2 regions of the Phytobacter cepae genome follow, and region 1 is predicted to be linked to the other one. Evidence: predicted binding sites of a transcription regulator. Region 1 holds the regulator's gene; the other holds the start of a gene.
The links. Region 1 encodes LexA, which represses DNA repair genes until DNA is damaged. Its sites were predicted from a motif close to TNCTGTATGTACATACAGNA; they were not measured.
Positions count from the first base shown of each region.

Region 2: a site for LexA is predicted at 2,961-2,980, ahead of sbmC (DNA gyrase inhibitor SbmC). Genes of this name have one in related genera too.

Region 1 is NZ_CM135107.1:4,776,507-4,784,112, reverse strand. It holds gene malM (maltose operon protein MalM) at 1-351, shown strand, start outside; gene ubiC (chorismate lyase) at 534-1,031, shown strand; gene ubiA (4-hydroxybenzoate octaprenyltransferase) at 1,044-1,916, shown strand; gene plsB (glycerol-3-phosphate 1-O-acyltransferase PlsB) at 2,411-4,831, opposite strand; gene ACUY4Q_RS22390 (diacylglycerol kinase) at 4,961-5,329, shown strand; gene lexA (transcriptional repressor LexA) at 5,438-6,052, shown strand; gene ACUY4Q_RS22380 (CsbD family protein) at 6,318-6,527, shown strand; gene zur (zinc uptake transcriptional repressor Zur) at 6,629-7,144, opposite strand; gene ACUY4Q_RS22370 (conjugal transfer protein TraF) at 7,419-7,606, shown strand, end outside.
Region 2 is NZ_CM135107.1:1,924,141-1,931,746, forward strand. It holds gene ACUY4Q_RS08865 (APC family permease) at 1-28, shown strand, start outside; gene sbcB (exodeoxyribonuclease I) at 81-1,505, opposite strand; gene dacD (serine-type D-Ala-D-Ala carboxypeptidase DacD) at 1,707-2,876, shown strand; gene sbmC (DNA gyrase inhibitor SbmC) at 2,997-3,467, shown strand; gene ACUY4Q_RS08885 (FUSC family protein) at 3,601-4,659, shown strand; gene ACUY4Q_RS08890 (DUF496 family protein) at 4,827-5,162, shown strand; gene ACUY4Q_RS08895 (L-threonine kinase) at 5,201-6,067, opposite strand; gene cobA (uroporphyrinogen-III C-methyltransferase) at 6,107-6,850, opposite strand; gene ACUY4Q_RS08905 (acetate/propionate family kinase) at 6,847-7,606, opposite strand, start outside.

The DNA of each region.
Region 1 (7,606 bases):
GAGGGCACGCTGAAGCTGAAAGTGAAAACCAACAGCGGCTCCAGTGTGCTGGTGGGGCCACTGTTCGGCTCCTCAGGCCCAGGCCCAGTCACCGTGGGGAATACGGCAGCACCAGCTACCGCTTATAGCGCACCTGCTGCAACAACGGCTCCGGCACCCGTCGCGGCTACCCCCGCAGCGAAAAGTGAACCCGTGTTAGAGGATACCGAACGCTACTATAACCAGGCCATTAAGCAGGCCGTGGCGAAAGGTGATGTTGATAAAGCCCTGAAATTACTGAATGAAGCTGAGCGTCTCGGGTCTTCATCCGCCCGAAGTACTTTTATCAGCAGTGTAAAAGGCAAGGGGTAAATCACTCCCCGCAATGCTGATGTTTGCAACAACTGGTGCGTCGCCTGACGCACCCTTTTTTCATGGCGCAGCGGGCGCTGTTGCACAGCTGTTGCGCTTATGAAAACCGAAAGAAGTTTCCCCGCACGAGGCAGCCTGTTCTACGATACAATGCTAAGACGTACTGTATTGGAGAGTAAGGCATGTCACACCCCGCGCTTACGCAATTGCGTGCGCTGCGCTATTTTGACGCACTTCCCGCGCTTGACCCGCAACGGCTCGACTGGCTGTTGCTGGAAGATTCCATGACCAAACGGTTCGAACAATTGGATAAAAAGGTGACCGTTACCGTTATTCAGGAAGCGTTTGTGACGGCGGCATCTCTGGAAAACGAACGGCATCTGCTCCCTGCTGATACGCGCTACTGGCTGCGTGAAATTTTGTTGTGCGCCAACGGTGAACCCTGGCTTGCCGGGCGCACGGTGGTGCCGGAATCAACGTTAACCGGCCCGGAACTGGCGTTGCAGAAACTCGGCACGACGCCGCTCGGGCGCTATCTCTTCACATCATCTACGCTAACACGAGATTTTATTGAAGTCGGTCAGGTTGAAGCGCTGTGGGGGCGCCGTTCCCGCTTGCGTTTGGGTGGAAAACCGCTGCTGTTGACCGAACTGTTTTTGCCTGCATCACCGCTGTATTAAGAGGAAAGAAGAATGGAGTGGAGTCTCACGCAGAATAAGCTGCTGGCCTTTCACCGGCTTATGCGCACGGATAAGCCTATTGGGGCTCTGTTGCTGCTCTGGCCGACGCTGTGGGCGCTGTGGGTGGCGACACCGGGTGTTCCGCCGCTGTGGATCCTGCTGGTGTTTGTTGCCGGTGTCTGGTTAATGCGTGCGGCAGGATGTGTGGTCAATGACTACGCCGACCGCAAATTTGATGGGCACGTTAAGCGTACCGCCAATCGCCCGCTGCCCAGCGGGGCGGTGACGGAAAACGAAGCGCGGGTGTTGTTTGTAGTACTGGTGCTGCTGGCGTTTGTGCTGGTGCTTACTCTTAATACCATGACCATTCTGCTCTCCGTCGCCGCACTGGCGCTGGCCTGGATCTACCCCTTCATGAAGCGCTATACCCACCTGCCGCAGGTGGTGCTGGGTGCGGCGTTTGGCTGGTCGATCCCGATGGCCTTTGCTGCGGTGAGTGAATCCGTGCCGCTGAGCTGCTGGATTTTGTTCCTGGCTAATATCCTGTGGGCCGTGGCGTACGATACCCAGTATGCGATGGTGGACCGGGATGACGATCTGAAAATAGGCATTAAGTCGACGGCGATTCTGTTTGGTCGCCATGACAAGCTGATTATCGGTATCTTGCAGCTTGCGGTACTGGCACTGATGGTTGCGGTGGGCGAGATTAATGCGCTGGGCTGGCACTTCTACTGGGCGGTGCTGGTAGCGGGCGCGCTCTTTGTTTATCAGCAAAAATTGATTGCTAACCGTGAGCGGGATGCCTGTTTCAAAGCCTTTTTGAATAATAACTACGTGGGGCTGGTGCTGTTTTTGGGCCTGGCAGTGAGTTATCTGAATTATTGATAATGCTATTCTGACGCTTATCTCTCCCTATCAGAGAGAAGGATCCCCATAAAAAAAGCGAGCATGATCGGTCCCCTCGCCCCTCCGGGGAGAGGGTTAGGGTGAGGGGGAACATGCGGCTCTGAGGGGCATTCCGTTCACCTTATGTTCCTTGCTTTTCTGTCACGCCAGAACCCGTGAACGTGCCAGGGTGGTTCACCGCCACCACCCTGGCGACCCGGGCTCCCGGCCAGGAAAACCGCCGCTAACGCGGTTCACTCAGCGTATTCCTTCAGGCTTATCGGGGACGGGCGGAGGTAACGTCCCTGTAAATCCGCCCTCGCCGCGCATCCCTGCGCGTCGCCCCGGCCTTGCGGATACGCTTCGCCGATTTTCAGCCGGACCCTGTCATCGCGGTGACTGTTTTATTCTCATTGGGCAATATTATCGCTGTAAAACGTAATATTACAGAGGCTCCCTCTCCCGGTGAGAGAGGGCATGAGGCAGCACAGCCCTTATTCGCTCTGCGTCGCGCTCTCAATCGTCAAACGCACATCCGACGTAATCAACTCCGCCAGCAACTGATAAACCGCCAGGGTCTGCGCCGGTTCCGCATCGCCGGTATCACTGATGAAACCTTCGTCACGCAGGGTCAGCACCAGGGTACTGAACACCGCCTTGTCGAAGAACTCCGGTGCGTTAATGCCGTGTAGCACCGAGAGACGCTGAGCCAGTGTGCGGCTCTCTTTCTCCAGCGTACTACGGTTAAACGACGGGTTAGCGCTCAGCAGCCAGAAGGTGATGGCATAGCGCTGCAGCGTTTCGCGTGCACCCGCAGCCAGCAGCTGCAAGGTACGGGAATGCGCCGGATTGATGTTCAGTTGCCCGTCTTTGATGGTGACCAGCCCTTGACGCAGCATCTCTTGCGCCAGACTGTCCAGCACACCTGCCAGCTCCTCTTTTTCCCAACGCAGGAACAGTTCTGCTTTCAGCATCGGGTAGAGCAACTCGACATGACGCAGCATCTCGTCCTGCGAGATGTGACGGTGCTGCGTGAGGATGGCGGCCATCAGTGACGGCAACATCAACATATGCGCGATGTTGTTACGGTAGTAGGTCATCAGCACCGCCTGTTCGCGCGGCAGAATGATGATGTCGCCGATGGTGTCTTTCTCCACCTCAAACTTGTTCATCTGCAGGGCGTGGGCGATGAGTTCAGAAGCGGTGGCCGTGGGCACCGTTGAATCCTCTGCATAGGGCACATTCCGCATCAGATTCAGGTAGCAGTCCAGCTGCTCCGTGAGTTGTTCACGGGTCAGTGAACGCTGGCGCGAAGCGAGCAGGGCGGTACAACACAGGTTCATGGCATTGGCTGCCCCGGCGTTGTTGATGCGTACCATCAGATCGGCCGCGATAGCATTGACGGTTGGCGTGAGCCAGGACGGACGCACCGCTTCGATAGGATCGATAGACTCGCGCCATTCCGGCACTCGCTGATTAAGATAGGCCGTCAGCGGGATAGGCTCGCCAAAGTTCACATAGCCCTGGCCAAGGTTACGCAGCTTGCTCAGGCCGCGTAACATCTGCATAAAGCCTTCTTTCTCTTTCGTCGCCCCGCGCAGCTCTTTAGCGTAGGTACCGACTTCCATCACGTGCTCGTAACCGATATAAATAGGCACCAGCGTGATAGGACGCGTGCCCCCGCGCAGCATTGCCTGGATGGTCATCGACAGGGTGCCGGTTTTGGGATCCAGCAGACGACCGGTACGTGAACGCCCGCCTTCCACAAAGTACTCAACCGAATAACCCCGCTGGAACAGTTCGCCCAGGTATTCGCGGAACACGGTGGAATAGAGTTTGTTGCCTTTGAAAGAGCGACGAATAAAGAACGCCCCCAGACGGCGGAAGATAGGGCCTGCTGGCCAGAAGTTCAGGTTAATACCGGCAGCGATGTGCGGCGGCACCAGCCCCTGATGATAGAGCACGTAAGAGAGCAGCAGGTAGTCCATATGGCTGCGGTGGCAGGGCACATAGACAATTTCATGGCCGTCATGGGCCAGTTGGCGTATGCGCTCGGCGTTGTGCACGTTGATGCCCTGGTACAGGCGGTTCCAGGTAAAGCTGAGAATACGGTCAGAGAGGCGAATCATCTCGTAAGAGAAGTTCGCCGCGATCTCTTCCATCAGCGCGATCGCGTTTTGCTGCGCCTTATCATGGGAGATTTTCTTGCTGCGCGCTTCGTCTTCAACGGCGCGGGCAATGGCTTTCGAGGCCAGCAGCTTGTTGAACAGATCCTGACGCGCAGGCAGCCGTGGGCCCACCGCAGCGAGACGCTGGCGAGCAAAATGCATACGCGCCACGCGCGCCAGTTTTTGCGCGATGATTTTATCCGTGCCGTGTTCAGTGGCCATGCGGCGCAGTGAAACTGGCGGTGAGAAACGCACAAAGCTGTCACGTCCAAGCCAGGAGATGGCAAAGAATTTCTGAATGCCATTGAGCATACGCAGCGGCGGATTCACTTCGCCCTTCTCGCGGCCTGGCGAACGACCGAACATCATCGAAACCGGCACCATCTGCACATCCAGGTCGGGATGGCTACGGTGCAAATCGAGGTAGTCGTGAAACAGCTTGATGGACTCTTCTTTCGGTGTGTACCAGGTAAATACCCGCGGCCCACCATGAATGAAGATATATCGCGGCAGCTCCACGCCGTCGATCACAAGCGGTTCAAACGGGTCCGGCAAATCATGTGCCAGACATTGAGCGCGTAACGTCAGTAAGTCGGCCTTAGAGTTATAAGGCAAAACATACATAATAGGGCGTGAGGTATCGAGCCCCAGTTCCTGTGCGGGTTCCGCAGGGATAGACTTACTTTTTACCAGCACGCTTAATGGTAAATTAAGTAATTTGTAGTAAATTCGTGGCCAGCCGGACATAAAGGATGTAAAGCCTCTGGTTATTAATGCCAATGCGCCGCAAGAATATCAGAAAGCGCGCACAAATTCTTTTGTACCTCTATAACCTTACATAGAGATTGATGCTCATAACATAAAAAGGTTCTTTTAATGGCCAATAACACCACTGGCATGACCCGTATTATCAAAGCAGCCGGGTACTCCTGGAAAGGCGTCCGTGCCGCCTGGATAAACGAAGCTGCCTTTCGTCAGGAGTCCGTTGCGGTCATTCTGGCAATTATTATCGCTTGTTTCCTTGATGTCGACGCGATCACCCGCGTATTGCTGATTGGCTCGGTAGCGCTGGTGATGATCGTTGAAATTCTCAACAGTGCGATTGAAGCGGTCGTTGACCGTATTGGTTCCGATTTTCATGAACTTTCCGGACGGGCAAAAGATATGGGTTCAGCGGCGGTGCTCATGACCATTCTGGTTGCTCTCTTCACCTGGATTTCACTGCTGTGGGGCCATTTCCGATAAGCCTTCCAGAATTGCGCTAACTGCTGGTTTTTTGCGTAATTTTGGTTTCAAAATCGCCTTTAGCTGTATATACTAACAGCATAACTGTATATACACCCAGGGGGCGGAATGAAAGCTTTAACGGCCAGGCAGCAAGAGGTGTTCGATCTCATTCGCGATCGAATCAACCAAACCGGCATGCCGCCGACGCGTGCGGAGATCGCGCAACAGTTGGGGTTCCGTTCCCCAAACGCTGCCGAAGAGCATTTAAAAGCGTTGGCGCGTAAAGGCGTACTTGAGATTGTCTCTGGCGCATCGCGCGGTATTCGTTTGTTGCTGGAAGTCGAAGAAGACGCCGGTTTACCGCTGGTAGGCCGTGTTGCTGCAGGTGAACCTCTGTTGGCTCAGCAGCATATTGAAGGCCATTATCAGGTCGATCCTTCTCTGTTCAAACCGAATGCGGATTTTCTGCTGCGCGTAAGTGGAATGTCCATGAAAGACATCGGCATTATGGACGGTGACTTGCTGGCAGTGCATAAAACGCAGGACGTACGTAATGGTCAGGTCGTTGTCGCGCGCATTGACGATGAAGTGACCGTCAAGCGACTGAAAAAGCAGGGTAATACGGTTGAATTGCTGCCTGAAAACAGCGAGTTCTCGCCGATTGTGGTCAATTTGCGCGAGCAAAACTTCACGATCGAAGGTCTGGCAGTCGGTGTGATTCGCAATGGCGAATGGCTGTAACCCTCAATTGTAAGCCGTGGTAGCGCTCTGTGTTGTCACGGTTTTTTAATAAAATTCAATTACTTAGATATCTTTCCTTTCTTTTTTTCTCCTCTCTTTCTGCCGATAGACGTTCTTAAAAATACCGTCTGGATGGTTAAAAATTCCGAATAAATCCACCACGTCGTTATCCGTGACTACAATTATTATCACGTTCAGCAGATTACGAACGTAACAAAAATGGATGAATACTCGCTATTCAAAACCGAACGATGAGGAAATGATTATGAATAAAGACGAAATCGGCGGTAACTGGAAACAGTTCAAAGGTAAAGCGAAAGAACAGTGGGGCAAATTGACCGACGATGATATGACCATCATCGAAGGTAAACGCGACCAGCTGGTAGGTAAAATTCAGGAACGTTATGGCTACCAGAAAGATCAGGCGGAAAAAGAAGTCGTTGATTGGGAAACCCGCAACGAATACCGCTGGTAGTCCTTTTTCCCTCTGAATATGCATTAGAGTGACTACCCTGCCCGACGGTACATGGACGTACCACTCTTTTCAAATCACACTGCTTAAAAGAGAAACCGCCGCTAGCGCGGTTTTTTCTTTACCAGAATCGAGTGATCATGGTGGCATTCACCCTGATGACGACACGCTTCCACTTCGGCGCATTTAGCGCACAAACCATGTGCTTCGATGACATTATGACGTAAGGCAAATCCTAATTTAGCCGCCAGTGCATGCATAATATCTTCTGCGCCTTCCGCTTGTTCTTCTTTAACTACGCCGCATCTGTCGCAAATAAACATGGCCGACGTGTGGGTCGGTTGATCGAACAGATGGCACAGGACGTAGCTGTTGGTGGACTCTACTTTGTGCACGAAACCCTGTTCCAAAAGGAAGTCCAGCGCGCGATAAACGGTAGGGGGTTTCGCCTGCGGTTCGCTCTCCCGCAGCAGATCCAGCAGATCATAAGCGCTTATTGCACCTTCCCGCAGACTTAGCAGACGCAGAACTTCGAGGCGCTGTGGCGTCAGACGCACATTGCGCTGCACACACAGTTTTTCAGCCTGCGCTAGCATCTCTTGCGAAGTGGTCTTGTCCATTGTCGTCCTCTCATTTCCCGGCGGCATAATTCCTCACTTTACCATGTTCTGCACTAAACGCCGAGATCGGGCTTCTTCCTCCGGCTTTCACAATCGCATTACGTCTTCTATAAATAATGAGGGTCAATTCTTATAACTATAATTTCTGCCAGTAATTACCTGTTTGGCAGAATTAGACATTTTTCCGGTGTTATTCGCAGCAATAGAGCATTCCTGTTCATGTAAAAAGGAACAGGGCATAAAAAAAACTCATCTGACTACGAGACGCATAATTGTGAAAAACAAACTCAAACTTTCAGTGGTCGCTATCGCTGTCTCCTTTTCCGTGGCCAATCAAGCGGGAGCAGCGAATACCTGGGCGGAAGCGCGTAATGATGCAATGGGGGGGACGGGGGTGGCGTCTGCCAGTTATGGCAGTGCGGCATTAATTAACCCGGCACTTCTGGCAAAAGCAAAACCTGA
Region 2 (7,606 bases), 2.3 Mb from region 1:
TCCGCAGTACGAAGACATTCCGCAGTAATCGCGGCGTAAAATGAAGAACCGGAGGCCATGGCCTCCGGTTTTTTTTATCCTTATACACTCTCCTGGGCGTACTGCCACAGTGCATTCAGCAGTGCCACTTTCTCTTTATCTTCCGCATGTTGTGCAAACAGCATCTGTAATTCGTCAGCATAGGCCTGTAAGAATGCCGGCGTAAACACCTCGCGACGGTGTTCCATCCAGCGCTGCTGTTCAATTTCATCCAGCGTGCCGGGGAAATTACGCGCCCGGTAGTTGAAGAGTAATCTCTCGATGCGCTTATCGGCAAAGGTGATGTCGAGTGCGGGCAGGTTGCGCGGTTCCGTCTCCAGTACGATGCGCATAGCTGCACGATCCGCGTCGCTGAAGAAGCCATTATAGAGCTGTGCGTCAACGTTATCTGAAGGCACAAAGGGTTCTGCTTCCGCAAAGATGGCGACCACTTTTTCCCGCACCTGCGGGTTTTCGCGCAGGATTTTCAGATTATCAAGGCAGCGTTTGCGGTCGACCCCCAGCCGTTCAGCGTCTTCAGGACGTAGCGTTTTTGCCTGCGCCAGCACCGGGCATTTATTGATGTGCACCAGTTTCACCGGAACAGGGGATTTCCCCTCAAGCGCGGCTTTTGCCGTATAGAGCCGTTCCCGAAGCGCATCGGCATTCAGTTCCAGCAGAGGCGTCATGTCTCCCGCCAAATCAACCATGATCACCGCATTACGGTTTTCCGGATGCCAGGCAAGCGGAGCGACCCAACTGGTATTGCTGCGATCGGCGCCGAACATGGCTGAAACATGCACTAACGGAGCCATTTGCGGCACGTCAATCAGCGTTGCCAGCTTCTGTTTGCTCCGGTGGCTGAGCAGGTAATCAAACAGTCGCGGCTGATGCGTTTTCACCAGCTTCGCCATCGCGATGGTGGCGTAGACGTCAGCCATCGCATCATGGGCATTGCTGTGCTCAATACCGTTAGCTTTGGTGAGATGTTCGAGCCTGAAGCTGGGCAGGCCATCGTCATTCTCCGGCCAGTTGATGCCTTCCGGGCGGAGCGCATAACAGGCGCGCATGACATCGAGCAAATCCCAACGTGAATTATTGTTCTGCCAGCTCCAGGCGTAGGGGTCGTAAAAGTTTCGATAAAAGATATTGCGCGTCACTTCATCATCAAAGCGGACGTTGTTGTAACCCAGTACGCAGGTGTCAGGGACGGTAAAAAGAGCATGAATACGCTTCGCAAACTCGGCTTCGTTAACCCCTTTGGCTTTGGCCTGCTGTGGGGTGATCCCCGTTATCAATACTGCGCCTGGTTGCGGCAGATAATCATCGGCAGGTTTACAGAAGAAGACTTCCGGCTCGCCAATGATATTGAAGTCGACGTCGGTACGAATGGCGGCAAACTGCGCGGGTCGGTCCAGCGCCGGATGGGTGCCAAAAGTTTCGTAGTCGTGGAAGAGAAATGTCGGCGCTGCGGTGGAATCTGACACTGAGCTTATCCTGTTCGTTATTAACCCCAACATGGTAAACCATCAGGCTCTTTCTGCCGAAGAAAAAGCCCATCAGAGACGGCATTTGTGCTGAAAAGCAGGGATGGGAATTTGACTCCGGTCACATTTTTTTTCAATTTGTTCAGGTAACGACACGCGAAGTTGCGTAAAAAGAACGACGAATTTGATGTTAACGAGGATATTTCATTGAAACGCCGTTTGTTTTTTGCCTTTTCACTTCTGTCAGCTACCGTTCATCTGGCGTTTGCCGAAGACATGCCACGGGCTCCGCAACCTCCTGCGATACAGGCGGGAGCCTGGGTATTGATGGACTTCACCACCGGACAGATCTTAACCGCAGGCAATGAACATCAGCAGCGTAACCCGGCCAGTCTCACGAAATTAATGACCGGCTATGTGGTCGATCGTGCAATCGATAGCCACCGTATCAGCGCCGACGACGTTGTCACTGTCGGAAAGGACGCCTGGGCGAGAGGAAATCCCGTCTTTGAGGGGTCATCATTGATGTTTATCAAACCCGGCGACAGGGTAACGGTACGCGATCTGAGTCGCGGACTGATTGTTGATTCCGGCAATGACGCCTGTGTTGCGCTGGCTGACCATGTGGCCGGTGGACAACCGCAGTTTGTGGCCATGATGAACGACTATGTCAAAAAGCTGAACCTTCAGGATACGCATTTTGAAACCGTACATGGTCTGGATGCACCCGGTCAGCATAGTTCCGCCTACGATCTGGCGGTATTGTCGCGTGCCATTATTCATGGCGAACCGGCGTTTTATCATATGTACAGCGAGAAAAGTCTCACCTGGAACGGCATCACGCAGCAAAACCGTAACGGCTTGTTGTGGGATAAATCTCTGAACGTTGATGGCCTGAAAACCGGCCATACCTCGGGGGCGGGATTCAACCTCATCGCCTCCAGCGTCGACGGGCAGCGTCGACTGATTGCCGTGATCATGGGAGCGGAAAGCCCCAAGGGACGTGAAGATCAGGCCAGAAAGTTATTGCATTGGGGTCAGGATAATTTCGATACGGTACAAATTCTGCACAAGGGTAAAAAGGTAGGCAGCGAGCGTATCTGGTACGGCGACAAAGAGCACATGGATGTCGGCACCGACGAAGATTTCTGGCTAACGTTGCCTAAAGCGGAGCTGCCTAACATAAAAGCGCGCTATGTGATGGATAATAAAAACCTGGAAGCGCCTCTTGCGGCACATCAGCGGGTCGGAGAAATCCAGTTGTATGACCGGGATAAAGTCATCGCACACTGGCCGCTGGTCACTCTGGAGAATGTCGGTAAAGGCGGCATGTTCTCTCGCCTGAGCGACTACTTTCATCATAAAGCGTGACATAAAGTTGGGCAGGCTGGCGGGCACGCGAGGCTGCTCACAAATTTGACTCGTCGCTAATGTTGCGCACCCGGTACTTAACTATGCTGTATAAAAATACAGCATAAATGAGGAGGTTGCATGGAATACCACGTCAGGCAGATTGAGAAGCGCACTATCGCCGGGTTTCATCTGGTGGGGCCCTGGGATGCCACCGTTAAGCAAGGTTTCGAACAGCTGAACATGTGGGTGAGGAGTAAGCAAATTCAGCCACTGGACTGGATATGTGCTTATTACGATAACCCGGACGAGGTGCCAGCGGAAAAGTTACGCTGCGACATAGTGGTCTCCGTCCCCGACGATTTTGTGATCCCGGAAAACAGTGAAGGGGTGATGAAGACCGAACTGCCGGGCGGAGAATATGCCGTTGCGCGCGCCAGAGTCTATAACCTCGAATTTGAAAAAGCCTGGGATCTGTTTTTTGACGAACTGATGGGAGACGAACACTATCAGATCGCGCTTCGTCCTTGCTTCGAGCTTTATCTCAACAGTGCGGAGGAAGAGGGCTATTGGGAAATCGATATGTATATCCCCGTAGAGCCGAAAACCTGACAATTTTTCAGTCATCATAAGGGTAACCGATGGGGCCGTTTTCATCTGTTACCCTTTTTTGTTGTAAACAGTGACCTTAGCCGCAGAAAAATCGCTACAATTGCGCCTTCGTCTTTTTGACTGGAGAGCGGGTGTGCGCCCCGATAAATCACTCAGTCCTTTTGAAATCAGGCTTTATCGCCACTACCGCGTGGTTCACGGGGTACGTATTGCGCTGGCCTTTGTCCTGACCTTTTTGCTGGTGCGTTTGCTGAATATTCCGGAAGGGACCTGGCCCTTAATCACCCTGGTGGTGGTAATGGGGCCGATTTCCTTCTGGGGGAATGTTGTACCTCGTGCCTTTGACCGTATCGGCGGCACCATCTGCGGTTCTGCACTGGGTCTGGTGGCCCTGAAGCTTGAGCTTCTCTCTCTTCCCTTTATGCTGCTGTGGTGCGCTGGCGCCATGTTCTTGTGTGGCTGGCTGGCACTCGGAAAAAAGCCGTATCAGGCCCTGCTTATTGGCATTACCCTTTCGGTGGTGGTCGGTGCGCCTGCAGGAGACATGGAAACCGCGCTCTGGCGAAGCGGGGATGTCATTTTTGGCTCGCTTCTCGCCATGTTGTTCACCGGCATCTGGCCCCAGCGGGCTTTTTTGCACTGGCGCATCCAGATGGCGAACTATGTCACGGCATTCAATCGGGTTTACCAGGCGGGATTCTCCGTCAACCTGGTCGAGCGCCCGCGTCTGGAAAAGCACCTACAAAAAATCCTCAATGACGTGGTAAAAATGCGTGGATTGATTACGCCGGCGAGCAAAGAAACGCATATTCAGAAAGCAATTTTTGAAGCGATTCAGACAGTGAGCCGCAATATGGTGTGTATGCTTGAGCTGCAAATCAATGCCCACTGGGCTTCGCGATCCAGCCACTTTGTGATGCTCAATGCGCACACGCTGCGTGAAACCCAACTGATGACCCAGCAGACCCTGCTCACTATTGCCCATGCATTATACGAGGGGAACCCGCAACCCATTCTCGCCAACACGGAAAAACTCAATGAGATTGTTGCGGAGCTGCGTGAACTGTTGCGTGAACATCAGGGCGATGCCCTGGTAGAGAACTCCATCCATGGCTATGTGTGGTTGAGTATGGAACTGGCTCGCCAGCTGGAGTTAATGTCGCATCTGATTTGCCGGGCATTGCGCAAATAAACTTCATCTAATCCTGAAAAACGGGCCGGTTGTTTCGATTCAGCCCGATTTGAGGTTATGATAGGGAAAAGGATAAAACCATTGTCATCAGCAACGGCTAAAAGTAAGGTCTACCCTATAGCGGTTGCTTTAACGAATCCGAATCTCACATTATCAGGGGTGTCAAAATGGAAACAACTAAGCCTTCATTCCAGGACGTTCTGGAGTTTGTTCGTCTGTTCCGTCGTAAGAATAAACTGCAGCGTGAAATCCAGGACGTTGAGAAAAAGATCCGTGACAACCAGAAGCGTGTTCTGCTGCTGGACAACCTGAGCGACTACATCAAACCAGGTATGAGCGTTGAGGCCATTCAGGGCATCATCGCCAGCATGAAAAGCGATTACGAAGATCGCGTGGATGACTACATCATTAAAAATGCTGAAATCTCCAAAGAACGTCGCGAGATTTCCAAGAAACTGAAATCAATGGGCGAACAAAAGCCAATTGAGCTGAAAGCAGAATAAGACTGACCACGGTGAGGGAGCCTCTCTCACCGTTTTCTTCATCCCTCCTTCACACCGCCTTCCACCATCCGTAACAGATGCCGCTTCGGCCAGTGCACAACTAATTCAGGTTTATCCAGATGCCAGCTCACTTGCTCGACGTCATGTTTGTGCCGGTCGAGAAACAGTCCAACGACACTGCCGCTGTGGGCAACATTTAATCCGTAAAGATCGCAGGCTTCAACCAATGCCAACAGTTCACTGAACGCAGGTTTGGGCAGCAGGTTTTGGCTGGCTACCGCACTGCGTGTGGCGGCGCGAGCGAGTAGCGTGGGCGAATTGTGTGCACAGGCCTGTTGCACCTGTTGCCAGGCCATATCCAGTTCATGGGCATTCGCTCTCAGCATTTGCCCGCGCGCAAGGCGATGGTAATCCTCGGTTCGCAGGGTCAGCGGGCTTTCCAGCAGCAGAATGTCCATGGCCGGAAGGCCCTCGCAGGCGATACGGGTACGTGCAGTGTTGTGATCAAAAAGGGTCAGATTGCGGAAAACCGTGCTGTCCGTGGGCTCAAGCATCACGCACAGCCTGGCAAGCGTGTTCTCATCAAGGGAATAACCGAAGTGGCGTGAGGTGGCAACCGCCGTCGCCGCGATATCGGCTGTACTGCTCGCCATTCCCTTAGCAATCGGGATAGTCGAGCAGCAATCAATGCGAATCTCCTGGCCATAATGAGAGGAGATCTGCCAGTGTTTTAATACCAGATTCACCATGGCCCGGACCAGCGGGCGCTCGCCCGGAAGTGGTGAACCGGTGGTGATTTCGACCTCGCTGTACCAGTCAACAGGGCAGGAGACCAGCTTCTCGCTTCCCTGAATCCAACCCTGAATAATTTCACCGCAGGATGCGGGACACAGTGCCAGCGCCACGCTCAACCTCTCATCAAAAGCAACACCGACCGGATAGTGTCACGCGGATCCGCTAAAGGCCAGGATTTCTCGTAACGACACTACCTCCCCAACGACGATCAGCGCCGGGGCGTGAAAGCCCGCCGCTTCACTTTGCTCAGCGAGTTGCGACAATGGCGCTGTCACAACCTGCTGCTCAGGGGTACTGGCGCGCATTACTACTGCTGATGGTGTCTCGGGTGATTTGCCTGCTTCAACCAGTGCAGAGCAGATGGAGCGTATTTGTGCCATCCCCATGAGGATGACCAGCGTGCCTGACAAACGCGCCAGTGCATGCCAGTCCTGAGGCGCTTTACCCTCCTGTAAATGCCCGGTGACCACATGAAAACTCGACGCGCAGTGGCGATGAGTGACAGGAATCCCGGCAGCTGCCAGACCGCCAATTGCTGAGGTAATACCGGGAACCACCTCTACCGCAAGCCCCTGTTCGCGTAGCGCCAGTGCTTCTTCACTACCGCGCCCAAAAACAAAAGGATCGCCACCTTTAAGCCGGACGACTCTGAGTCCACGGCGGGCGCAATCAATCAGAATTTGATTGATTTGCGGCTGCGGAATGGGGTGGCAATTGGCTTCCTTACCCACATCGTGAAACTCGCAGCCCGTGGGTGCTTCTTTCAGTAACAGCGGGTTGACGAGTCTGTCAAAGACCACCGCTTGCGCGTTTCGCAGGCAGTTCAGTCCCTTCACCGTCATTAACCCCGGGTCGCCGGGGCCTGCACCGACCAGCCAGACTTTACCGGTCATGCTGCTGCCTCCGCATACTCAGGCAGGGCAATTCGCAGGACATCACGGGCTATCATCAACTCCTCATTGGTGTTGATCACCGCCACTTTCACCACCGATTTCTCCGTCTGAATAAAGGTTGCATTACGGCTGTTTTTCTCAGCGTCTACCTCCAGCCCCAGGAAGTGAAGATCGCGACAAATCGCCTCTCGTGCTCGCGCTGAATTTTCTCCGATCCCCCCGGTGAACAGAAGCACGTCCAGCCCACCCAGTTGCATTATGTAAGTGCCAATGGTCGCCCGAATACGTTCCGCGAAGAGCGTCAATGCCAGTGCTGCGCGTTCGTTTCCTTCACCGGCGGCTTTTTCCACATCGCGGAAATCATTGGAGACACCTGAAACGCCCAGTAAACCAGACTCATTGTTAAGAAGCGTATTCAGTTGCTGCGGATCCTTCCCTTCACGTTGTGCGACCCACGGCAAAATGGAGGGGTCGATATCCCCGCTACGGGTGCCCATCATCACCCCGGATTGCGGCGTAAAGCCCATCGAAGTATTAATGGAACGTCCACCTTTGATGGCGCACAGGCTACTACCATTGCCTAAATGGCAGGTGACAACGCGCAGCGCGCTCAACGGCACGCCCAGTTTCTCTGCCATGAGCTGGCTAACATATTTGTGGCTCGTACCATGAAAACCGTAACGGCGGATGCCCAGCTCTGCGTAATAACGCCAGGGTAAAGGATAGATAAAAGCACTTTTGTCCAGCGTCTGGTGG